One region of the Streptomyces sp. NPDC059499 genome, then DNA from elsewhere that is predicted to be linked to it. Evidence: riboswitches for the same ligand, from Rfam matches in the RefSeq annotation. Region 1 holds a riboswitch; each other region holds the start of a gene.

Region 1 (7,979 bases):
CGCCATTGTTAATGCCGGACGCCTGCGATGTTTACAGAATGTTGCGAAGTCCTCACCCGCGCCGGACCGGTCGTGCGGCCCGGCCGGTCCGCGCGCCGCAGCCGGTGGGCGGTGGTGGCCCGCTCGGCGTGCTGGGCCGCGAGCGCTCTGGCCCGTTCCGCGTCACCGCGCGCCACGGCGTCCACGATGGCGCCGTGCTCCGCCCAGGAATCGGCGGGGCGGACCGGATGCTCGACCGCGTACATCCAGGCGATCTTGTGCCTGAGCTGGGTGAGCAGCGCGATGAGGGCGGGGCTGCCCGACGCCTGGGCCAGCGTCTCGTGGAACCAGCCGCCGAGCGAGCGCAGATCCTCCCCCTCGCCCCGGCGAACCCGCTCCTGCCCCAGCCTGACCAGGCCTCGGAGCACCTTGAGGTGGGCCTCGGTACGGCGTTGGGCGGCACGGGCGGCGCCCAACGGCTCCAGGAGCATGCGGATCTCCAGGAGGTCGGCGGCCTCCTGCTCCGTGGGCTCGGCGACACAGGCGCCGGCGTGCCGGCGGGTGACGACGAACCCCTCGGACTCCAGGGTGCGCAGTGCCTCGCGCACCGGGACGCGGGAGACCCCGTACCGACGTGCGAGCACCTCCTCGGTGAGGCGGCTGCCGCGTTCGAAGACACCGGAGACGATGTCGTCACGGATTGCCGTGCATACCGAATGCGCGGGAATGCGCATGTCCGAACCTCCGCCTTAATCCCCGCGAAACGCGGCCGATCGACGCCTGTTCTGTGACTCTATTGCAATCAGCCGCAATTTCCGATGGCGGAGCGGAATCCATGGATATCTTCCAGCCGACGGGTACTTCTCCGGCGGTTCGGGACGGAGCAGCCCCGGGGCACGGCACGACGAAGGCCCCGGCGGGTGCCGGGGCCTTCGGGAAGCTGTGCGGTACGGGGTCTCAGACCTGGAGACCGTGCGCGCGGAGGTAGGCGACCGGGTCCATGTCGGATCCGTACTCCGGGGTGGTCCGGGCCTCGAAGTGCAGGTGCGGTCCGGTGGAGTTGCCGGTGGAGCCCGACAGGCCTATCTGCTGCCCCGAGGTGACGCTCTGTCCGACGGACACGCCGATCGAGGAGAGGTGGCCGTACTGGGTGTACGTGCCGTCCGTCATCCGGAGCACGATGTTGTTGCCGTACGCGCCGCCCCAGCCCGCCTCGACGACCGTTCCGGCGCCCACCGCGACGACGGAGCTGCCGGACGCGGCGCGGAAGTCGACGCCGGAGTGGCTGCCGGAGGACCAGAGGGCGCCGCTGGACTTGTAGCCGGTGGTCACGGAGGAGCCGGCGACCGGGAGGTGGAAGGCGTTCAGCCGGGCGCGCTCGGCGGCGCGGGCGGCGCGCGCCTTGGCCTCACGGGCCTCCTCGGCGCGGGCTTCGGCCTCGCGCTTCGCCTTGGCCTTGGCCTTCGCCTTCGCCGCCGCTTCGGCCTTCGCCTTCGCCGCGAGGTCGGCCTGGTGCTGCTGCGCCTCGGCCTGGGCGTCGATCTGGGCGGCGAGGGTGGTGTCGATGGCAACGGCCTGGGTCAGACCGGTGACGGTGAGGGCCTCGGAGTCCGCGGCGAGGGCCGGGGAGGCCATGCCGCCGATGACGCCGGTGGTGGCCAGAGCCGCGATGCCGGCGACCTTGGCGCTGCTGCGCGTCAGGCGGCTCGGGGCACGGTGCTTCCCGGTGGCACGGGTGAACGCCATGGAGGGGCTGATCCTTTCCTTCCTTCTCGCCTACCGGGTTAGCTGACGGGTTCGGAGCAGGAAGGTCTCCTACGGATCCCCGGCCTCCTACGAGACGCGGACATCCGATTCACCCCAGGGACTGCGTGGGTCCCCGGCTCCCCAGGCTCGCGCCTGACGGGGACTCGGCGATGACTGTCCGGCGCCGCGGATGCGGCATACGTCTGGCGGACAGCCGAGCCGACGCTAGGCCGGGCGACTTTCAATCACCAAACGGACAGGTCGCTTTGTCGCACATCCCACAGGTCATACATGAACGTTCTTCTCCAAATCAGACAAAAAGGAGAACCCCGGCGAGAACACACTCGCCGGGGTTCGCTCCGTTCCGTCCTGTCAGCCGGTGACGACCGACACCTCGCCGATACCCAGGGCCCTCACGGGCTCCGCGATCTGCGAAGCGTCTCCCACCAGGACCGTGACCAGGCGGTCCACGGGGAACGCGTTGACCACCGCGGCCGTCGCCTCCACCGTGCCCGTCTCCGCCAGGCGCGCGTACAGCTGGGCCTGGTAGTCGTCCGGGAGGTGCTGCTCCACCTGGTCGGCGAGGGTGCCCGCGACCGATGCCGCCGTCTCGAACTTCAGCGGGGCGACCCCGACGAGGTTCTGTACGGCGGTCTCGCGCTCGGTATCCGTCAGCCCCTCGGCCGCCAGGGTGCGCAGGACCTTCCAGAGGTCCTCCAGGGCCGGCCCGGTGGACTCCGTGTCCACGGAGCCGCTGATGGCGAGCATCGCGGCGCCGGTCGCCCCGGAGACGGAGCCGGGTGCCGTCGAACGCAGCACCTGGCCGAAGGCCCGGACCCCGTAGGTGTAGCCCTTCTCCTCGCGCAGGACGCGGTCGAGACGGGAGGTGAGGGTGCCCCCCAGGCAGTAGGTGCCCAGGACCTGGGCGGGCCAGACGCTGTCGTGCCGGTCGGCGCCGATCCGGCCGATCAGCAGCTGCGTCTGCACGGCTCCGGGACGGTCCACGATCACCACCCGGCCGGTGTCGTCCGCGGTGATCGGCGGCACCGGGCGCGACTGGCCGGCGTTGCCCGACCAGTCACCGATGGTGTCCGCGAGCAGCGTGTCCAGATCGACCCCGGTGAGATCGCCGACGATGACGGCCGTCGCCGTGGACGGGCGTACGTGGGCGTCGTAGAAGGCGCGCACACCCCCGGCGTCGATCCGCCGCACGGTCTCCTCCGTGCCCTGGCGCGGACGCGACATACGTGCCGTGGCCGGGAACAGCTCCTTGGAGAGCTGCTTGGCCGCACGCCGGGCGGGGTTGGCCTGCTCGTGCGGAATCTCGTCGAGCCGGTTGCCCACCAGGCGCTCCACCTCGCTCTCGGTGAAGGCCGGTGCCCGCAGCGCTTCGGCGACCAGGCCGAGCGCCTTGGAGAGCCGGGAGACCGGGACCTCCAGGGAGACCCGGACACCCGGGTGGTCGGCGTGCGCGTCGAGCGTGGCACCGCAGCGCTCAAGCTCGGCGGCGAACTCCTCCGCGGAGTGCTTGTCCGTGCCCTCCGACAGCGCACGCGCCATGATCGTGGCCACGCCGTCCAGGCCTTCGGGCTCGGCGTCGAGCGGCGCGTCCAGGAAGATCTCCACGGCGACGACCTGCTGGCCGGGGCGGTGGCAGCGCAGCACGGTCAGGCCGTTGGGCAGAGCGCCGCGATCGGGCGCGGGAAAGGCCCAGGGCCTGGCCTCGCCTGCGGTCGGCTGCGGGTGGTACTCCATCGCTACTCCAGTCACGGCGGCGTCGGTCACTTCTCGGCCCCCTCGTGGTCGTCGGTGCTGCCTGCGGCGTCCTCGGCCTCGTCCGCCGGCTCGACCGGCTCGTAGACCAGGACCGCCCGGTTGTCGGGACGCAGATGCGCCTGGGCGGCCGCCTGGACCTCCTGCGCGGTGACGTCGAGCACCCGCTGCACCGCGGTCAGGGCGAGCTGGGGGTCGCCGAACAGCACGGCGTACCGGCACAGTTCGTCGGCACGGCCCGCGACCGTGCCGAGCCTGTCCAGCCACTCGCGCTCCAACTGGGCCTGCGCCCTCTCCATTTCCTCGGGCGTGGGGCCCTCGGCCGCGAAGCGGGCCAGCTCCTCGTCGACGGCCGCCTCGATCTGCGGCACCTCGACGCCACCGGACGTCTTGACGTCCAGCCAGCCCAGGGAGGGCGCGCCGGAGAGCCTGAGCAGCCCGAATCCCGCGGCCACCGCCGTACGGTCGCGGCGGACCAGGCGGTTGTGCAACCGGGACGACTCTCCGCCGCCGAGGACGGTCAGCGCCAGGTCCGCGGCGTCACACTCACGGGTGCCGTCGTGCGGCAGCCGGTAGGCGGCCATCAGCGCACGCGCGGGAACCTCCTCGTGCACCACTTCGCGCAGCTGCTCACCGATCGTGCCGGGCAGCGTGCCGTCGCGCGGCGGCTGCTTGCCGTCGTGCGAGGGGATGGATCCGAAGTACTTCTCGATCCAGGCCAGCGTCTGCTCCGGGTCGATGTCACCGACCACCGAGAGCACGGCGTTGTTGGGCGCGTAGTACGTGCGGAAGAACGCCTGCGCGTCGTCCAGGGTCGCCGCGTCCAGATCGGCCATCGAGCCGATCGGCGTGTGGTGGTACGGGTGGCCCTCCGGGTACGCGAGGGCCGTGAGCTTCTCGAACGCCGTGCCGTACGGAACGTTGTCGTAGCGCTGACGGCGCTCGTTCTTCACGACGTCGCGCTGGTTCTCCATGGACTCGTCGTCGAGCGCGGCGAGCAGCGAGCCCATCCGGTCGGCCTCGAGCCACAGGGCGAGCTCCAGCTGGTGGGTGGGCATCGTCTCGAAGTAGTTGGTGCGCTCGAAGCTGGTGGTGCCGTTCAGGGAACCGCCGGCCCCCTGCACCAGTTCGAAGTGCCCGTTCCCCTTGACCTGGCCGGAGCCCTGGAACATCAGGTGCTCGAAGAGGTGAGCCAGACCGGTGCGTCCCTTGACCTCGTGACGGGAACCGACGTCGTACCAGAGGCAGACCGCGGCGACCGGGGTCAGATGGTCCTCCGAGAGCACCACGCGCAGGCCGTTGGCCAGGCGGTGCTCGGTCGCCGTCAAGCCGCCGGAACCGGCCTGGGCTGTGGCCGTGTGACCCATGGGCATGTACGTCCCTTCGATCGCGATACAGGATTTCCTGCCGGACCTGCCACTGTAAGCAAGCGCACCGGCACCTGGCGAAGTTCCCGATCGGTGAATGTTGTCGTAGATGGTGCCGTAAACAGGGGCTCCGGAGGGGCCCCTGAGACCACTTCGGACGGGTCGAGGTCGGGGTTGTCAGTACGGCGGTCCACAATGGTCGGCGTCAGAACCTGAGGTTGCCCGACAGAATCTGTGAAGGAGTCGCAGCCGCGATGGCCCGCCGCAGCACGAAGACCCCGCCGCCGGACGACTTCGAGGAGAAGATCCTCGACATCGACGTCGTCGACGAAATGCAGGGCTCCTTCCTCGAGTACGCGTACTCGGTGATCTACTCCAGGGCCCTGCCCGACGCCCGCGACGGCATGAAGCCCGTGCACCGCCGCATCGTGTCCCAGATGAACGAGATGGGGCTGCGCCCCGACCGCGGCTACGTGAAGTGCGCCCGTGTCGTCGGCGAAGTGATGGGCAAGTTGCACCCGCACGGTGACGCGTCGATCTACGACGCACTGGTGCGCATGGCACAGCCGTTCTCGATGCGCCTTCCCCTCGTCGACGGACACGGCAACTTCGGCTCGCTCGGCAACGACGACCCGCCGGCCGCCATGCGGTACACCGAGTGCCGGATGGCCGACGCCACGTCGCTGATGACGGAGTCGATCGACGAGGACACCGTCGACTTCCAGTCGAACTACGACGGCCAGGAGCAGGAGCCCGTCGTCCTCCCGGCTGCGTACCCGAACCTCCTGGTCAACGGGGCGTCCGGGATCGCGGTCGGCATGGCGACCAACATGCCCCCGCACAACCTCGGCGAGGTGATCGCCGCCGCCCGCCACCTCATCAGGCACCCGAACGCGGACCTCGAGACCCTGATGCGTTTCGTCCCGGGCCCCGACCTGCCGACCGGTGGCAGGATCGTCGGCCTCGGCGGCATCAAGGACGCGTACGCGGCAGGCCGCGGCACGTTCAAGATCCGTGCGACCGTCGCGATAGAGGACGTCACCCCGCGCCGCAAGGGCCTCGTCGTCACCGAACTGCCCTTCACCGTCGGCCCGGAGAAGGTGATCGCCAAGATCAAGGACCTCGTCTCCGCGAAGAAGCTCCAGGGCATCGCGGACGTCAAGGACCTCACCGACCGTTCGCACGGGCTCCGGCTGGTGATCGAGGTCAAGAACGGCTTCGTTCCGGAGGCGGTGCTGGAGCAGCTCTACAAGCTGACGCCGATGGAGGAGTCCTTCGGCATCAACAACGTGGCGCTGGTCGACGGGCAGCCGCTCACCCTGGGGCTCAAGGAGCTCCTGGAGGTCTACCTCGACCACCGCTTCGAGGTGGTGCGCCGGCGCAGCGAGTTCCGCAGGACCAAGCGCCGGGACCGGCTGCATCTGGTCGAGGGTCTTCTCGTCGCCCTGCTCGACATCGACGAGGTCATCCGCATCATCCGGGACAGCGACAATTCGGCGCAGGCCAAGGAGCGGCTGATCGAGCGCTTCTCCCTGAGTGAGATCCAGACGATGTACATCCTGGACACCCCGCTGCGCAGGCTCACCCGGTTCGACCGGATCGAGCTGGAGAGCGAGCGCGACCGGCTCAACGACGAGATCGACAAGCTGACGGCGATCCTGGAGTCGGACGCGGAGCTGCGCAAGCTCGTCTCGGCCGAACTGGCCGCGGTGGCGAAGAAGTTCGGCACCGACCGCCGCACGGTGCTGCTGGAGTCGGCGGGTTCGCAGGTCGCCTCCGTACCGCTGGAGGTCGCCGACGACCCGTGCCGCGTGCTCCTCTCGTCGACCGGTCTGCTGGCCCGTACGGCCAACGCCGACCAGGTCGTGGCGGCCGAGGACGCCAAGCGCACGAAGCACGACGTGGTCGTGTCGGCCGTCCCTGCGACGGCGCGCGGCGATGTGGGTGCGGTGACGTCCACGGGGCGCCTGCTGCGGCTGTCGGTGATCGACCTGCCGCGGCTGCCGGACACCCATGCGGCTCCCAACCTCTCGGGAGGGGCTCAGATCTCGGAGTTCCTCACGCTGGAGACGGGCGAGGAGCTGATCTGCCTCACCACGCTGGACGAGGAGTCGCCCGGCCTGGCGATCGGCACCCTGCAGGGGGTGGTGAAGCGCGTGGTGCCCGACTACCCGGCCAACAAGGACGAGCTGGAGGTCATCACGCTCAAGGACGGTGACCGCATCGTCGGCGCGACGGAGCTGCGTACGGGCGAGGAGGACCTGGTCTTCATCACGTCCGACGCCCAGCTGCTGCGCTATCCGGCGGCGCAGGTGCGCCCGCAGGGGCGCCCCGCGGGCGGCATGGCGGGCGTCAAGCTCACGGCGGGGGCCGTGGTGCTCTCGTTCACGGCGGTGGATCCCGCGCTGGACGCCGTGGTGTTCACGGTGGCCGGGTCGCACGGCACGCTGGACGATTCGGAGCTGACCTCGAAGCTCACCCCGTTCGACCAGTATCCGCGCAAGGGCAGGGCGACCGGCGGGGTGCGCTGCCAGCGCTTCCTCAAGGGGGAGGACGTCCTGGTGTTCGCCTGGGCGGGAGGTGTTCCGGCCCGCGCCGCGCAGCAGAACGGCACACCGGCGGAGCTGCCCGCCCCGGATCCGCGGCGCGACGGCTCGGGCACACCGCTGACGAGCCCGGTCTCCGTGATCGCAGGCCCGCTGTAGACACCCGGCCGGACGACGCCGGGGCCGCTCAGGCCTCGTCGTCGTCCGGCTGCTGTACGTAGCGCAGGATGCCCCACATGCTGCGCTCGAGTTCTCCGCCGGCGCCCTGCTCCGGCTCCCGGCAGTCGGAGAGCCCCTTGTCCAGCGCCTCCGCGTCGATCCCGGAACCGATCAGCACCAGCTGCGTGCACCTGGGCTCGTCCCGCGACCAGGGCTGCGGAACGAAGCGCAGAAACCTCCCGACGGAGTGCAGGGTGTACCTGTTTCCCGGGTCGCCCGCGCCGAAGTCGACGTACCCCTTGATCCGGTAGAGGCCTTCGGGCCTGGAGTCGAGGAACTCGATGAACCGCCGTGGGTTCATCGGCACGTCGGTGGTGAAGGAGACGCTCTCGTACGCCGCGTGCATATG
Region 2 (7,979 bases), on a different contig from region 1:
CCGCGGCGTACTCGCGGCAGGCGGCGAAGGTGCGCTCCAGGGCTTCCGGAGCCAGCCGCCCGGTGCGGTCGACGCCCTGACCGAGCCGCACGATCCGCATCCGGCGGTCGAGTTCGGTGAAGCTGCCGGACACGGGGTCCGCGTCGGCGACGAGCAGGCGGATGGAGTTGGTACCGCAGTCGATGGCGGCAACACGGGTCATGGGAGCTCCTGTGGTCGTGGTTACGGGGGCTCCGCCCCCGACCCGCTCCTCCGTCGCAGGAGGGCCCGGCCCGTACGACCGAGCCCCTCCTGCCTGTCGAGGACCGGGGTGCGGGGCCGGGCCCCGGGGTGCGGGAGGTCAGGCCTCTTCGGAGCCGCACGGCGACACGCACGGACCCTTCGCCCACCACTGCGGCAGCATCGCGATGGCCTCGTCGCCCAGCGGGTTGACGCCCGGCCCCGCCGCCAGCGAGTGACCGACCAGCACGTGCAGGCACTTCACCCGGTCCGGCATGCCGCCGGCGCTCGGGAAGCCCTCCAGGACCTCGATGGCATCACGGCGCGCGATGTAGTCCTCGTGCGCGGCCCGGTACGCGGCGGCCAGCTCCGGGTCCGTCGTGAGGCGCTCGGTCATCTCCTTCATGACCCCGTTGGCCTCCAGCGTGCCGATCGCGGACGCGGCACGCGGACAGGTCAGGTAGAACGTCGTCGGGAACGGCGTGCCGTCCTCCAGACGGGGCTGCGTCTCCACCACGTCCGGGTTGCCGCACGGGCAGCGGTGCGCAATGGCGCGCAGCCCGCGCGGCGGCCGGCCGAGCTGCTGCTCGAACGCGGCGATGTCCGCCTCGGTGGGCGCGGTGGATTCGGTCTGCGGAGGGGGCGTGTCCATGCCTGCCTTGAATGTCATCGATCGGTCTGTGTGTACGGGAACGGGGTCAGCCGCGGTCGGCACTGTCGACGCCGTCCCAGAGGTTCGTGTGCCAGGGCCGGCCCGTCGCACCCGGTTCGCCGCGGCGCACCTCGGCCGCGTCCGGGTCGATCACCGTATAACCGGTCTCCCCGGGCATGACGTAGTGGAGGTGCTGGCGCGCAAGTCGCCGGATGTACGCGTCGTCCTTGAGCCGCGCCTTCTCGTCGCGCAGCTCCTCGGTCCGCCGGTGCGCCTCCTGCGTGAGCCTCTCCTGATCGGCGATCTCGTCGCGCTGGGAGATGTACTGCCTCATCGGGTAGGCGAGGGCGACGACCAGGGAGCAGACGATCAGGGCCAGGAACGCGGCCCTGCCGGTGAGCCGGGAGCGGCGGGCCTGGCGGCGGTTCTGGGAGCGGTACACGCGGGCCGCGGTCTGCTCCCCGAGCAGCCGCAGCCTGGTCGCGGTGGAGAACCGGTCGCGGTCCTTCCCGGCCATCTCGCCTCCCCATTACGCACGTCCGTCCCCGCACACGGTACGGGACCGAGTGCGGGGACGGACGGAGGCTGGTGCACCGAAGGGAGGCTCAGCTCCTGCTGCCGGGCTCTCAGCCCTCGAAGCGGAACCGCGGGAACGCGGAACGGCCCGCGTACACCGCGGCGTCGTCGAGGATCTCCTCGATGCGCAGCAGCTGGTTGTACTTGGCGACACGGTCCGAGCGGGCCGGGGCGCCGGTCTTGATCTGGCCGCAGTTCACGGCGACGGCGAGGTCGGCGATCGTGACGTCCTCGGTCTCACCGGAGCGGTGGGACATCATGCACTTGAAGCCGTTGCGCTGGGCCAGCTCCACGGCGTCCAGGGTCTCGGTCAGCGAACCGATCTGGTTGACCTTGACGAGCAGGGCGTTGGCCGAGCCCTCCTCGATGCCACGGGCCAGGCGCTCGGGGTTGGTGACGAACAGGTCGTCACCGACGATCTGCACCTTGCCGCCGAGCTTGTCGGTGATGACCTTCCAGCCGGCCCAGTCGTCCTCGTACAGCGGGTCCTCGATGGAGACCAGCGGGTACGCGGAGACGAGCTCCTCGTAGTACTCGGTCATCTCGGCGGCCGAGCGGGACTTGCCCTCGAACTCGTACGCGCCGTCCTTGTAGAACTCGGACGCGGCGACGTCCAGAGCGAGCGCGATGTCGCGGCCCGGAACGTAGCCGGCTTCCTTGACGGCTTCGAGGATCAGGTCCAGGGCGGCACGGTTGGACTCGAGGTTCGGGGCGAAGCCGCCCTCGTCACCGAGACCGGTGGACAGGCCCTTGGTCTTCAGGACCTTCTTCAGCGTGTGGTAGATCTCCGCGCCCCAGCGAAGGGCCTCGGAGAAGGACTCCGCGCCGATCGGCGCGATCATGAACTCCTGGATGTCCACGTTGGAGTCGGCGTGCGAGCCGCCGTTCAGGATGTTCATCATCGGAACGGGCAGCAGGTGCGCGTTCGGGCCGCCGAGGTAGCGGAACAGCGGCAGGTCGGACGCCTCGGACGCGGCGTGGGCCACGGCCAGCGAGACGCCGAGGATGGCGTTGGCGCCGAGGGAGCCCTTGTTCTCGGTGGCGTCGAGGTCGAACATCGCCTGGTCGATGAGGCGCTGCTCGGTGGCGTCGTAACCGACGAGCTCCGGGCCGATCTGCTCGATGACGGCGAGGACGGCCTTCTCGACACCCTTGCCGTGGTAGCGGTTGGGGTCACCGTCGCGAAGCTCGATGGCCTCGAACGCGCCGGTGGAGGCGCCGGACGGAACGGCAGCACGTCCCGTGCTGCCGTCGTCGAGGCCAACCTCGACCTCGACCGTGGGGTTTCCCCGGGAGTCGAGGATTTCCCTGGCTACGACGACGTCGATGGACGGCACGAGGCATCTCCTTCTGGGATATGACGCTGGTTGTGCAGGGTCACTGTGGCCTTGCGCCCCGAGCCTAACCGGCTCGGCCCCCTGCGTCGGCCGACCGCCCGTCCCCTGGGACGAAAAAGGACCCAAGGGCCTGCATTCCGGGCAAAGGTCCAGAAATCTACTGGCCAGTAACCACAATAGTTGAACGATCTCGCACCCGGTGCGCCCCTGCGGCACACCGCGGAAACGACCCCGGCCCGGCGCACACGGGGGTGAGTGCGCCGGGCCGGGAGAGAACGCGTCGGGTGCCGCCGGACACCCTTCCGCGGTCCTGAAGCCTTCGGGGAGGAGAGACCCGGGACTACTTCAGGTGGAGCTGCTGACCCGGGAAGATCAGGTCGGCGTCCTCGACGATGTCGTCGTTGAGCTTGAACAGCTTCTCCCAGCCGCCCTTGACCTTCTTCGCGTCGGCGATCGTGCTCAGGGTGTCGCCGGCCTTCACCTTGTACTCGCCGTCACCCTTCTTGACCTTGTCGCCGGTCGGGGTCGTGACGGTCTTCGACGCCTCGGGGGCGGTGCGCTTCTCGCTGCGCGTGGTGGGCTGCTCGGCCTTGCGCTCCGGCTTGGCGGCCTTCTCGGCGCCCGTCGCGGAGGCGTCGACACCCGGGTCCACGCCGTCGTTGGTCAGGCCGCCGGCACCGGCGCAGGCCCAGGCGCCCGGGCCCTGGAGGTCGAGGAGCTTCTCGGCTGCGGTGATCTGCTGTGCCTTGGTGGCCAGGTCGGCGCGGGCGGCGAACTGCGTACCGCCGGCGGCTGCCCAGCTGGACTGCGAGAACTGCAGACCGCCGTAGTAGCCGTTGCCCGTGTTGATGGACCAGTTGCCACCGGACTCGCACTGCGCGACGGCGTCCCACGTGGCGACGGAGGCGGCGGAGGCGCCGGTCGCACCCATCAGCGGGACGGCGACCGCGGCACCGGCGACGCCGGCCAGGGTGGCGATACGGACGGCCTTGGACGGGCGACGGTGCTTGCCCTTGCTCGAAAGCAGCATGGTTCTCCTCACCGACGCCTACGAGGTGAGCTGTCGGGTTCGGGCCTGTGAGTTGCCCGGTCGCTCGCACTGGCAAGCGACTTCACCCCTAGCCGGCCCTCGCCCGTCTTCCGACGGCCGGGTCCGGCACTTACCTGGGTCCCCCGCTCCTGCCTACGGCGCTTTACGCGTCGAATCCCTTCGGCCGACGGCAGGATTCGGCGTGACGGTCGAAGGTGCCCGCGGTGCGAGCGGTTCCGACCGTAAACATAGGCAACCCCCACATTCAAAGATGGACATCACGGACAATCAGCCCTTACCCGCATCAGCCGAAGGCTCGTTTTCGCAGGTCGGAGGCATCGTCGGCGAATCAGGCGGGCGAGAAGCGTGAGTTGACGCAAAGAGACCCATGTCTCACTTAGACATAAGTGGACATAGGCCTCTGAACTGCCCCCGAATTTGGGGTGTTTTCCCGAATTGGATCAGTTGCCGACAGCGGCTTCCGCACCGGCCCCGGCGGTCTTCTCGTCCGCCTTGGCGCCCAGGTCGAGACCCAGGTCGAGGTTCTGTCCGGGAAGGATCAGGTCCGGGTCGGAACCCAGCTCGTCCTTGTTGGCCTCGTAGAGCGCCGTCCAGCCGCCGGGCAGTTCCTGCGCGTCCGCGATCGCCCAGAGGTTGTCGCCCGTGCGAACGGTGTAGGTTCCGTCGCCGCCGTCGCGCGCGTCGGCGTCACCGCGCGACGCGTGCCGGCCGGACTCGCGCCCGTCCGTCGAGCCCGTACCGGCGCTCGCCTCCGGGGCCGGAGTGCCGCGGTGCTTGCCGCCCGGCGCTTCCGTCGAGCCGTCAGAGGTCTTGGACGCCTCGGGCGAGGGAGAGGAGTCGGACTTGTCGGATCCGTTCGACTTGTCGGCCTTGCCGGTTTCGCCGCCTCGGTTGTCCGTGTTCCTGTTCCCGTTGTCCGACGCATCGGACGAGGGGGTGGCCGACGTGTCGCCGGACGGGGTCGCGGTGTCCGACGGCTCGGTGGTCGGCTCACTGCCCGGGTCGACACCGGGGAGCGTGTTGTCGAGCGCGAGCCCGGAGATCACCGCGCAGCTGGCCCACGCCGTCACCCCCTGGTCGTCGAGCACCTTCTCCGCCACGGATATCTGCTGCGAGCGGCTGGCCAGGTCGGCGCGGGGCGCGAACGCCGTGCCGCCGTAGGCCGACCAGGTGTCCTGCGAGAGCTGCAGGCCGCCGTAGTAGCCGTTGCCGAGGTCGGCGCTCCACATGCCACCGCTCTCGCACTCGGCGACCCGGTCCCAGGTCGAGGCGTCGGCTGCGTGCGCGCCGGTCGCGCCGAGCAGCGGGATGGCGATGGCCGACCCTGTGACGCCTGCGGCGACGACGATGGCGGGTGCCTGCCGAGGGCGACGGTGTCTGCCGTTCGCGGAGCCCATGGGATTGCCTTCCGTGTGACTGACGTGTGACTGGTGAGTCGAACGGTGAACCTAGCCGTACTCGAACGTGTGTCACAAGTCGATGCAGCGGAGATCACGTGAAAGTCACAGAGTTGACAGAGTGTCACTTTTTTCGGAGCGGTGTCCGGGATCGAACTCCACAGGAAGAGTGCGCAGTCCACGCATGATGAGACCGCCCCGCCATCGCAAATCGGTAGGTTCCGCAGCGAGTCGCAGGTCAGGAAGGCGTCGCAGCAGCGTCGCCAACGCCGCCTGACCCTCCAGCCGGGCCAGCGGAGCACCCAGGCAGTAGTGGATGCCGTGCCCGTACCCGAGGTGCTGATTGTCACTCCGTGCGAGATCCAGCGTGTCCGCATCGCGGAATCGCTCCGGGTCCCGGTCGGCGGCGGCCAGCACCACGAGAACGGGGTCCCCGGCCTCGATGCGCTGCCCGCCCAGCGTCACGGGTTCGGTGGCGTACCGCCAGGTGGCGAGCTCCACCGGCCCGTCGTACCGCAGCAACTCCTCGATCCCCGTGGCCAGCAGCTCCGTCTCCCCGGCCTCGATCGAGCGCTGGAGCAGCTCGCGTTGTTCCGGGTTGCGCAGCAGGGCGTAGGTGCCGTTGCCGATGAGGTTGACCGTGGTCTCGAAACCGGCGAACAGCAGGATGAAGGCCATCGCCGCGGCTTCGTTCTCGGTGAGGTGCTCGCCGTGGTCACTTGCCCGGATGAGTCCCGAGATCAGGTCGTCGCCGGGGTTCTCCCGTTTGCGGTGGATGAGTTCGGCGAGGTAGCCGCGCATCTTCTTGACCGACCTGGCCACCCCGCCGCGCGGACCGCCGCCGTGCCTGATCATCATGCCCGCCCAGTCCCGGAAGTCGTCCTGGTCCTCCGGGGGCACCCCCAGCAGGTCGCAGATCGCGTAGATGGGGAGGGGGAAGGCGAAGTCGTGGATGAGGTCCGCCTTCCCCTCCTCGATGAACGTGTCGATGAGGCGGTCCGTCAGCTCCTGCACGCGCGGCGCGAACTCGGCGACCCTGCGCGGGGTGAACGCCTTGGAGACGAGCCGGCGCAGCCGGGTGTGGTCCGGCGGGTCGATGTTCAGGAGGTGCGTCATCAGGTCCGCCTTGCGCTCCCCCGGGATGCCCGTCTTCCCCTTCGCGTTCGCCGACCCGGCGTGGTGTGCCGGGTTCTTGGAGAGCCGGGTGTCGGCGAGGGCCTGCTTCGCATCCGCGTACCGGGTCACCAGCCAGGCCTCGACACCGCTGGGCAGCGCGGTGCGGTGCACGGGGCTGTGCTCGCGGAGCCAGGCGTAGGCGGGGTACGGGTCGGTGGCGAACTCCCACGTGAAGAGTTCGGGCGCTGCGTCCGGTGCTGTGCCGGGCGCGGGGGTGTCGGCGGGGCTGTCGTTCACTCCTCGACGTTATCCGGAGCGCCCCCGTGCCCCTCCACCGCCCGGATCGCGTCCCGGTAGGTACGGGCAGCGGCCCTGAGGGCCGCCTCCGGGTCCGTGCCGTCCTGTTCCGCGCGTACGGCGAGGGCGAGGAGCCGGTAGCCGACCGAGTCGTCCTCCGGGAGCGCGACGTCGAGCCCTGCGGTACGGGCCCGGCTGCCGAGCTTGGCGGCCAGGGCGAGAGCGGGCTGGCCGAGCGGCACCCCTTCGGTGACCGACTCCCGCTGCTTCTCGATCGCCTTGGTCCGCAGCCAGTGCGCGTGGACGTCCTCCGGGGTCTCCGCGGTCTCGTCGCCGAAGACATGCGGATGACGGTGGATCAGCTTGTCCACGATCGTGGCCGCGACATCGTCGACGGCGAAGGGCTCGTCCGGGTCCTCCTGCGCGATCCGGGCGTGGAAGACGACCTGGAGCAGAACGTCCCCGAGCTCCTCGCGCAGTTCCTCGCGATCACCGTCCTCGATGGCCTCGACCAGTTCGTACGCCTCCTCGATGGCGTACTTCGCGAGACCCTTGTGCGTCTTCTGCGAGGTCCACGGGCATTCCCGCCGGATCCGGTCCATGACCTGGACCAGATCGAGGAGCCGGGCGCCCGGCAGGTCGTAGGAGCCGGGCAGCAGTTCCAGGTCCGGCATCTGCACCCGGCCCGAACCGCCGAGCCGGGCCAGGCCGTCGGTGAGCGGCTGATTGCCCTCGCCGCCCACGAGGACTACCACGGTCCGTCCGCCCGCGCAGGCGTCGACGAGCTCCTCGGCGGACGGTGCGACGTGCTCGACCATGACCCCGGCCTCGCGCAGGTACGGCAGTTGCGGATGGTCCCGCTCGGCGCAGAGCACCGCGTCGGCGGCCTGCAGCGTCTGCCAGGCGGGCCAGGACAGCAGGCCGGGCGCGACCCGGTGGCTGGCGGTGAGCAGGACGATACGGCCGGGGGCTTCAGCGTTCACCCTTGGAACCTACCCCGGCCGGGAGCCTCCCGGTCCTGGCCCCCGGTCCTGACCCGGCTCCGGCCCCGGGTCAGGCGCCCGACTGGGGTTCCTGCTCCTGGAACTTGGTGACCTGGTTGATCCACGGAGCCTTGTAGGTGCTCAGCTGGACCTGCTTGTCGTCCCAGGAACCGAAGCGCGGGTTGACGTCGACGTGCAGGGCCTTCGACGCCTTGGTGAGCGCCTCGCCGACGACCTGCTGTCCGGCGGGGGTCTGCAGGTCGGCGCCGAGCGCCTGGGCCAGCTTCGGCAGCTGGACCTCCTTGCGCAGATCGCCCTCGATCTGGTCCGGGGCGACCCAGCGCTGCTCCA
Region 3 (7,979 bases), on a different contig from region 1:
GAGCGCGGCCAGTGGCGATACCGGCCGCGCCGCGTCGGCATGGTGTGGCGCAGCAAGGCGTTCCGCGCCGGTGCGGTGATCGTCGTGCTCGCTCTGTGCGGCCTGCTGATCCTGTCCATGGTCCGCGAACAGACCGGCACCCAGGGTTTCCTTGTCGGGCTGGGGCTGGCCGTCCTGCCCGTGCCGCTGCTGATGGCCGCGTTCCGTTGGCTCGACCGGGTCGAGCCGGGCCCCTGGCGCAATCTGCTGTTCGCCTTCGCCTGGGGAGCGTGCGCCGCCGCGCTGGTGGCGATCATCGCGAACACGTTCGCGACCCGGTGGATCGCCACGGCCACCGCCGACCCGGCGAGCGCCGACACCCTGGGGGCCACGGTGATCGCGCCGGTCGTGGAGGAGAGCGCCAAGGCCGCCGCCGTCCTGCTGATATTCCTGTTCCGCAGACGGGAGTTCAGCGGTGTCGTGGACGGGATCGTGGTCGCCGGGTTCACCGCGACCGGGTTCGCCTTCACCGAGAACATCCTCTACCTGGGCAACGCCTTCGGCGAGGACCAGGAGCTGGGCACCACGGGCCTCGCGTCGGTGACGGCGGGGACCTTCTTCGTGCGGGTGGTGATGTCGCCGTTCGCACACCCCCTGTTCACCGTGCTCACCGGCATCGGCTTCGGGGTCGCGGCAGTCGCAGGGCGGCGCCACCGGGTGCGCCGGGTCCTGCTGCCGGTCCTGGGCCTGCTCCTCGCCATGGGGATGCACGCCCTGTGGAACGGCTCGTCGGCCTTCGGCCCGTACGGCTTCTACGCGGTGTACGGGGTGTTCATGGTGCCGGTCTTCGGCCTGGTGACCTGGCTGGCCGTCTGGACGCGCCAGCGCGAACTGCGCACCCTGGCCACCGAGCTGCCCGTCTACGCGGCGGCCGGCTGGCTGACTCCCGCCGAACCCCTGTCTCTCGCCTCGATGCGGGCCAGGGGCATGGCCCGCGACATGGCACGGCACTGGCACGGAACCACCGACCGGGCCCGGGGCAAGGCCGCGGCACAGGCGGTCGCGGAGTACGAGGCGTTCGCGACGTCCCTGGCGGTGCTGCGCCGGCGAGCCCGCCGCGACACACCCGGCCCGGACTTCGCCGAGCGCGAGCAGGAGCTGCTGCACCACCTGTGGCAGCGCCGGGAGGTCGCCGGCCCTGCCCTGACGTACGCGGCCCACGCGACGGGCCGGTTCCGCGCCCGGCGCGGCACGGCCCCGGTCGCGGTCCCGTCCCCCCGCAGGTTCCCGCAGCAGCCCGCTCCGTATCCGCAGCAGCAGCTCCCCGCACCTCACCGGCACTACGGCGGGTACAACCCGTATCTGCACGACGGCCACCAGCGGGACAGCCGCCCACCCTCCGCGTAGCCCGGCGGGTGGTGAAGTGTCAGGCGGATGCCTCGTCGAGGTCCGCGAGGTCCACGTCGGTCAGCCGCAGGTCTGCCACCGCCACCAGTGCGGGCAGCTGCCCGACCGTGCGGGCGGACGCGATCGGCGCGGCGACGGTCGGCCGGGCGGCGAGCCAGGCCAGCGCGACCGTGGCGATCTCCGCGTCGTGCTCCTGGGCCACCCTGTCGAGCGCGGCGAGCACCTTGCGGCCGCGTTCCGACTCCAGGTGCCTGGCCGCGCCGTCGGCCCGTGCGCTCTCGACCGCTGTGCCGGGCCGGTACTTACCGGTGAGGAAGCCGGAGGCCAGTGCGAAGTACGGGACGGCGGCGAGGCCCGCCTCGGCCGCCGTGTCCTGGAGCTCGCCCTCGTAGGTGTCGCGCGAGACGAGGTTGTAGTGCGGCTGCAGCGCGACATAGCGGGCGAGGCCCTCGCGCTCGGAGAACTCCAGGGAGGCCCGGAGCCGCTCGGGGCTGATGTTGGAGGCGGCGATCTCGCGCACCTTGCCGTCCTTCACCAGCTGGTCGAGCGCGGTGATGATCTCCTCCACGGGGACGGTCTCGTCGTCGAAGTGGGTGTAGTAGAGGTCGATGTGGTCGGTGCCGAGCCGGCGCAGCGAGGCCTCGGCGGCGCCCTTGATCGTCGCGCCGGCGAGCCCCTTGAACTCGGGGTGGGCGCCGACCTTGGTGGCGACGACGATGTCGGAGCGGTTGGAGCGCGACGCGAGCCACTTGCCGACGAGCGTCTCCGACTCGCCGCCCTCGTTGCCCGGGGCCCAGGCGGAGTACGAGTCGGCCGTGTCGATGAAGTTGCCGCCGGCCGCGGCGTACGCGTCCAGGACGGCGAAGGACCCGCCCTCGTCGGCCGTCCAGCCGAAGACGTTGCCGCCGAGTGCGAGCGGGAAGACCTGGAGGCTCGAGGAACCGAGTGTGCGGAGTGAAGTCATACCTGGAACAAACCAGTCCGCTCAGGCGACTATTCCGACGGATGCCGACCACGGGCAGACCGGCAGCCCTGACGTCGGGGGGGGTGCGCCAGGGCCGCCGGAGTTCAGGTGGGCCGTCCGTCCGGTACGGACGGGCTGTCCGCCCGCGCGAACGCTCGGCGGAGAACCGGCGAGGGCTCTGCGGACACACCGCGGAGCCCTCGGACCGGAAGAACTCAGATCGAGAGACCCTTGCTCCGCAGCCAGCTCATCGGGTCGATGCCCGAGCCGTCCGCGGTGTGGACCTCCAGGTGGAGGTGAGGGCCCGTCACGTTGCCGGTGGCACCGACGCGGCCGATGGTCTCACCGGTGGTGACCCGCTGGCCGGCGCTGACGTCCATCGAGGACTGGTGGCTGTACGAGATCTCCGTACCGTCGTCCAGCTCGATGACGGTGTGGTACCCGTACGAACCCGACCAGCCCGCCGACTTCACCGTGCCGCTGTGCACGGCCTTGATCGGGGTGCCCGTCGGCGCCGCGAAGTCGAGACCGGTGTGGTAGCCGGAGGACCACATCGAACCGGCCTGGCCGAAGGTCGAGGTGATCGTGTACGAGGAGGTCGGGAGCGCGTAGCTGGCGGCGAGCTTGGCGAGGCGCTCGGCCTCGGCCTTCTTCTTCGCCGCGACCTCCGCCGCCTTCTTCTCCGCTGCGGCCTTCGCCTCGGCGTCGCTCTGCTGCTTCGCGGCCTTGGCGGCGGCCTCCTCGGCTGCCGCCTTCTCCTCCGCGGCCTTGGCCTCGGCCTCGGCTCCGGCCTGCTGCTGCTCGGCCTGCTGGAGGATGCGGGCGCGCAGCGCCTCACCGGCGTTGCTCGTGCCCTGCTCGGCCTCGGCGGCCGTGATGCCGGCCGTGGTGAGCGGGGAGGCCGTGGCGACGGCACCGTTGTCCGCGGAGTCGTCCGACATGAACGCGCTCACGCCGGGCAGGGACTTGGCGTCGGGGAGATTGTCCGCGATGGAATCGGGAAGAGAGATGGAGACCGGCGGCTTGCTCTGCGCAGTGGCCATGCCACCCGCGCCGACGGCTGCGATGACGCCTACGCCGAGGACGGTGGAGCTACGGGCGAGGCCGCGCTGCTTGGCCACACGGTGCCTGCCGCGAACGGGACGGATGGACTCCTCGGTGGGGTTCCATTCCTCCCACGTCCTGTCCTCGCCACCGAGGGTGTCGGACCTGAAGGGTGACGGGGCCTCGGGGGCAGGCTGATTGGACGCCACGTGGGCGCACTCCTTTCCTTCCTTCTCGCCTACCGGGTTAGCTGACGGGTTCGGAGCAGGAAGGTCTCCTACGGGCCCCTCTGTCTCTCACGAGACACAGGTGTCCGATTCACCCCATGTAGGTGGTTCCCCGGTTTCCTTGCGGAATTCGGCGCTCGCGCACGGTGCCGCCTCTTGCGACGACTGGGACAACCGCGCTGCGTTATCGAACGTTAATAGACACCCGGGTCCGATTCCAAGCTGTTCCCGTTGATCATTCACAGCTTTGACGTGGACTTTCAGGGGATTAACGGTCCGAAACGGGCGAGTTGAGTATTCCCCGCCGGGGCATCAGTTTCTGACGTTGCGTCATATGTTATGCGGAGCGGTGTCCTTCGACTACGCACCGTGGCAACGACTCATCCATCGCCCCGCCCCACGATCTTCACAGTCGTCCGCCGCTCCGGCTGCCCCCGCGCGGGCCGGCCGACCGCGAGCAGCGCCATGTCGTCCACGGCATGGCCCCCCGTGTGCAGCCGCACGTCGTCGGTGAGCGCCGAGAGCAGTTCGTCGGGCCCCGGGAAGATCCGGCCGCGCAGCCGGGCCGCAGGGTCGTAGAAGACCCCGTCGGCGCCCCGCGCCTCGGAGAGGCCGTCCGTGAACACCAGGAGCGTCGATCCGGCAGGCAGCTCCCACTCGTCCGACCGGTCCGGCCACACCCCCAGGTCCATCCCGATCGGCAGCGCGGGCACAGTCGGCGCCAGCACCTCAAGCGCCCCGTCCCCGTGCAGCAGGATCGGCTCGGGGTGACCGCGGTTGACGATCCGCAACCTGCCCGAACCCGCCGGGATCTCGGCGAGCACCGCGGTGACGAACCCCTCCATGGAGTCGAGCCCGCCGCGTCGGGTCCCTTCCCGGGCCAGCGCCCTCTCCAGCCGCTGCGCCACACCCTCCAGCGACAGCTCCTGCTCGGCGGCCTCCCGGAACGCCCCGATCACCACCGCCACCGCCTCCACGGCGGCCAGTCCCTTGCCCCGTACGTCACCGACGACCAGCCGCACCCCGTGCGGGGTGTCCACGACGGCGAACAGGTCACCGCCGACGAACTCGTCCGCCTGCGCCGCCTCGTACCGCGCCGCGACCAGCAGCCCGCCGATCCGCTCGTCCGGCGTCGGGAGGACCGCGCGCATCGCGGTCTCCGCGATGACCCGGGCCGAGGCCAGCTGCTCGTTGCTGCGCCGGACGACTCCGTTGATGACGAGGGCGAGCACGGAGACGGTGACCAGGGTGAGCAGCTCGGTGACCGGGGCGACGTCCGAGATCGTGCCGTCGTACAACCGGATGGCCAGGACCGTCACGATCGCGGCCACGGCCGTACGGATCGTGCTCGCCAGCGAGAAGAACGGCGCGGCGATCAGCGGGGCCGCCGCGAACAGGGGGATCGCACTGACATCGGGCGGCGTACTGAGGTCGAAGACCACCCCGGCCGCGATCATCAGTGCGGGCAGCAGTCGTACGAACTGCCGGGTGCGGGCACCTCCAGCAGCTCCGCCGCGCCGCCTGTCCCGCTTCCCCACCTGTGCACTCCTGCCCGGTCCGCCCACGGCTGCGGACGGTACCGCGCTCCACCCAGGCTGGCCGGAGCCGCGCCGTGAGGCGACTCGTCGTCGGCCAAAGGGAGGAGCGCCGAGCGCCGCGCCCCGATGGTCAGTCGGAGAGCATGCGCTGCGCGTAGATCGTCAGTGCATCCCGTACGAAGACGGCGGTGCCGTCTCCGTACCGATCGTAGTTCTTCCCGAAGCGGGGATCGGCGACGTACATCTCCCCGAGGCCGATCACGTACGACCGGGTGGCCGTCGTGGTCACCGACAGCCACTCGCAGTGCCGCCGCGCGATGTCCTGCACCGGCTCGTCGGACGGATCCATGCCCGCTGCCCTGGCTTGCCCGTAGTCACGGGCGATGGCCTCGTGCGCGGCCTGGAAACTGTCGCGCTCCGCCCGGCTCAGCGAACGCCACCACCGGTCGCCCTTCTCGTACGCGTCCCGCCCCCAGCGCTCGGTGACCTCCTGCTCGTACACCGTGTGATCGAAGCCGTCGAACACTTCTTCGGCCATGAGCTCTCTTCCCTCCTCGGTCTTGTGGAGAGTGGTCCGCACCGAGGCGATCTGCCGCCCGATGCGCTCCCGCTCCTGCTCCAGCAGTCGCAGATGGGCCCGGAGCGCCACCGACGTGTCCCGCTGCCCCTCGAGTACGTCCTTGATGGCGGGCAGCGAGAGACCCAGCTCCCGCAGCAGCAGAATGCGCTGCAGCCGGACGAGGGCGTCCTGGTCGTAGTAGCGGTAGCCGTTGGACCCGATCCGGCTCGGCGCGAGGAGACCGAGATCTCCGTAGTGCCGGAGCGTGCGGCTCGTGGTGCCGGCTCTTCTGGCGATTTCCTGGATGGACCACTCCATGCCGAGAACGCTAGATCTTTACGTTGCGTCAAGGTCAAGCACGGCAGCCGCGGCGTACGGAGGCATACGACAGAGGCCCGGATCCTCGAAAGGATCCGGGCCTCTGTCTTTCAGTAGCGGGGACAGGATTTGAACCTGCGACCTCTGGGTTATGAGCCCAGCGAGCTACCGAGCTGCTCCACCCCGCGTCGTTGTGAGTGCAACACTACGCCATCCGGGACGAGGTCCTGACCATTTACCGCTGCGACCCCCCGGTACCCGTTCCTCCGGAGGCTTCGGCCGCACCGGCGGCAGGGTGCGTATGCCCCCGTGGCCGCGGGCGGGCCGGAGTGCGCGGCTCCACAAGCAGCGGGACGCTGGAGCTATCAGTCCTGCGGTGTCCGCTTCCGCTTGCGACCGAGGTTGCCGGAGCGCCGGCGCTAACCCGCACCGAAGGCCCGGCACAGGCGGACCGGGCGGGTGCGGCACACACTTCGGCAAGGAGACGGTCATGGACGGCACCACACTCGAAGCGATGCGGACCGAACTGCGCGGCCCTGTCATCGGCCCGGACGACCCGGAGTACACACAGTCCCGCACGATCTACAACGCCATGATCGACCGGAGACCTGCGGCCGTGGTCCGGTGCCACGACACGGCGGACGTCATGGCAGCCGTCGACTTCGTGCGCACGCACGGCCTCGAGGTGGCGGTGATGGGCGGGGGACACAGCGGACCCGGTCTCTGCCTCGCCGACGACGCCGTCACGATCGACCTGTCGCCGATGCGCGGCGTACGCGTCGACCCGGCCACCCAGACCGCGCAGGTCGACGGCGGGGCGAAGCTGGGCGATCTCGACCACGCCGCCCACGCATTCGGACTCGGCACCCCCGCGGGCATCATGTCCACGACGGGAGTCGGGGGTCTCACCCTGGGCGGCGGACACGGCTACCTCACCCGCAAGTACGGCCTCACGGCGGACAACCTGGTGTCCGCGGACGTCGTCCTGGCCGACGGCGGCTTCGTCACGACGAACGCGAGCGAGAACGCGGACCTGTTCTGGGCGCTGCGTGGCGGCGGCGGGAACTTCGGCATCGTGACGTCGTTCGACTTCGAACTTCACCCCGTGGACAACGTGGGGGTCGGCATCACCGTGTGGCCGCTGGACCTCCTTCCCGACGTACTGCGGTGGTACCGCGAGTTCCTGCCGCAGGCGCCCGACGACCTGTACGGCTTCTTCGCGTCGATGACCGTCCCGCCCGCGCCCCCGTTCCCGGAGGAGCTCCACGGACAGAAGGTGTGCGGCGTCGTCTGGTCCTCGACGGCGGACCCGGAGGCCCTGGGCGACACCCTCGCGGTCGTGAACGAACCGGGCAAGCCCGCTTTCCACTTCACGACGCCGATGCCCTACCCGGCGCTGCAGGCCATGTTCGACGAGCTGATCCCCACGGGCCTCCAGTGGTACTGGCGCGGCGCCTTCTTCGACCGGGTCACGGACGACGCCGTCGACGTGCACGCCAGGTACGCGGAAGCACTCCCCACCGGCCTGTCGACCATGCACCTCTACCCCGTCGACGGGGCCGCGGGCCGTGTCGGGGCCGACGACACCGCATGGGCCTACCGCGACGCCGTGTGGTCCGGTGTCATCGCCGGCATCGACCCCGACCCGGACAACGCGGAGGCGCTGCGGCAGTGGGCCGTGGACTACTGGGACGCGCTGCACCCGCATTCCATGGGCGGCGCGTACGTGAACTTCATCGGTGCGGGCGAGTCGCCGGACCGGGTCCGGGCGACCTACCGCGGCCACTACGACAGGCTCGCCGAGGTCAAGCAGGCCTACGACCCGCCCAATCTCTTCCACGCAAACCAGAACATCGAGCCCAACCCGGGTCACTGACCCTCACACCGACCACGGCAATACAGAGGGAAAGCCGTGCTCCGAGGGTTACAGTCTGCATGCACCG

What was found. Region 1 has a riboswitch for cyclic di-AMP ahead of ACFW9O_RS23435 (M23 family metallopeptidase). Riboswitches for the same ligand answer to the same signal wherever they lie in the genome.
Positions count from the first base shown of each region.
Region 2: linked by a shared signal. The riboswitch ahead of ACFW9O_RS14575 (transglycosylase family protein) and the one ahead of ACFW9O_RS23435 (M23 family metallopeptidase) in region 1 are both predicted to bind cyclic di-AMP.
Region 3: linked by a shared signal. The riboswitch ahead of ACFW9O_RS08735 (M23 family metallopeptidase) and the one ahead of ACFW9O_RS23435 (M23 family metallopeptidase) in region 1 are both predicted to bind cyclic di-AMP.

Region 1 covers NZ_JBHYTT010000010.1:188,505-196,483, forward strand. The annotation lists gene ACFW9O_RS23430 (GntR family transcriptional regulator) at 9-713, opposite strand; gene ACFW9O_RS23435 (M23 family metallopeptidase) at 937-1,725, opposite strand; cyclic di-AMP (ydaO/yuaA leader) riboswitch at 1,738-1,905, opposite strand; gene ACFW9O_RS23440 (pitrilysin family protein) at 2,098-3,480, opposite strand; gene ACFW9O_RS23445 (M16 family metallopeptidase) at 3,507-4,871, opposite strand; gene ACFW9O_RS23450 (DNA topoisomerase IV subunit A) at 5,120-7,570, shown strand; gene ACFW9O_RS23455 (CobW family GTP-binding protein) at 7,599-7,979, opposite strand, start outside.
Region 2 covers NZ_JBHYTT010000005.1:96,893-104,871, forward strand. The annotation lists gene ACFW9O_RS14555 (exopolyphosphatase) at 1-202, opposite strand, end outside; gene ACFW9O_RS14560 (DUF501 domain-containing protein) at 341-871, opposite strand; gene ACFW9O_RS14565 (septum formation initiator family protein) at 918-1,388, opposite strand; gene eno (phosphopyruvate hydratase) at 1,498-2,784, opposite strand; gene ACFW9O_RS14575 (transglycosylase family protein) at 3,125-3,814, opposite strand; cyclic di-AMP (ydaO/yuaA leader) riboswitch at 3,815-3,985, opposite strand; gene ACFW9O_RS14580 (transglycosylase family protein) at 4,276-5,232, opposite strand; gene ACFW9O_RS14585 (cytochrome P450) at 5,338-6,645, opposite strand; gene ACFW9O_RS14590 (nucleoside triphosphate pyrophosphohydrolase) at 6,642-7,628, opposite strand; gene ACFW9O_RS14595 (SurA N-terminal domain-containing protein) at 7,699-7,979, opposite strand, start outside.
Region 3 covers NZ_JBHYTT010000002.1:720,533-728,511, reverse strand. The annotation lists gene ACFW9O_RS08745 (PrsW family intramembrane metalloprotease) at 1-1,386, shown strand, start outside; gene ACFW9O_RS08740 (aldo/keto reductase) at 1,406-2,350, opposite strand; gene ACFW9O_RS08735 (M23 family metallopeptidase) at 2,566-3,603, opposite strand; cyclic di-AMP (ydaO/yuaA leader) riboswitch at 3,615-3,767, opposite strand; gene ACFW9O_RS08730 (PP2C family protein-serine/threonine phosphatase) at 4,002-5,159, opposite strand; gene ACFW9O_RS08725 (MerR family transcriptional regulator) at 5,290-6,036, opposite strand; tRNA gene ACFW9O_RS08720 (tRNA-Met) at 6,151-6,224, opposite strand; gene ACFW9O_RS08715 (FAD-binding oxidoreductase) at 6,527-7,912, shown strand.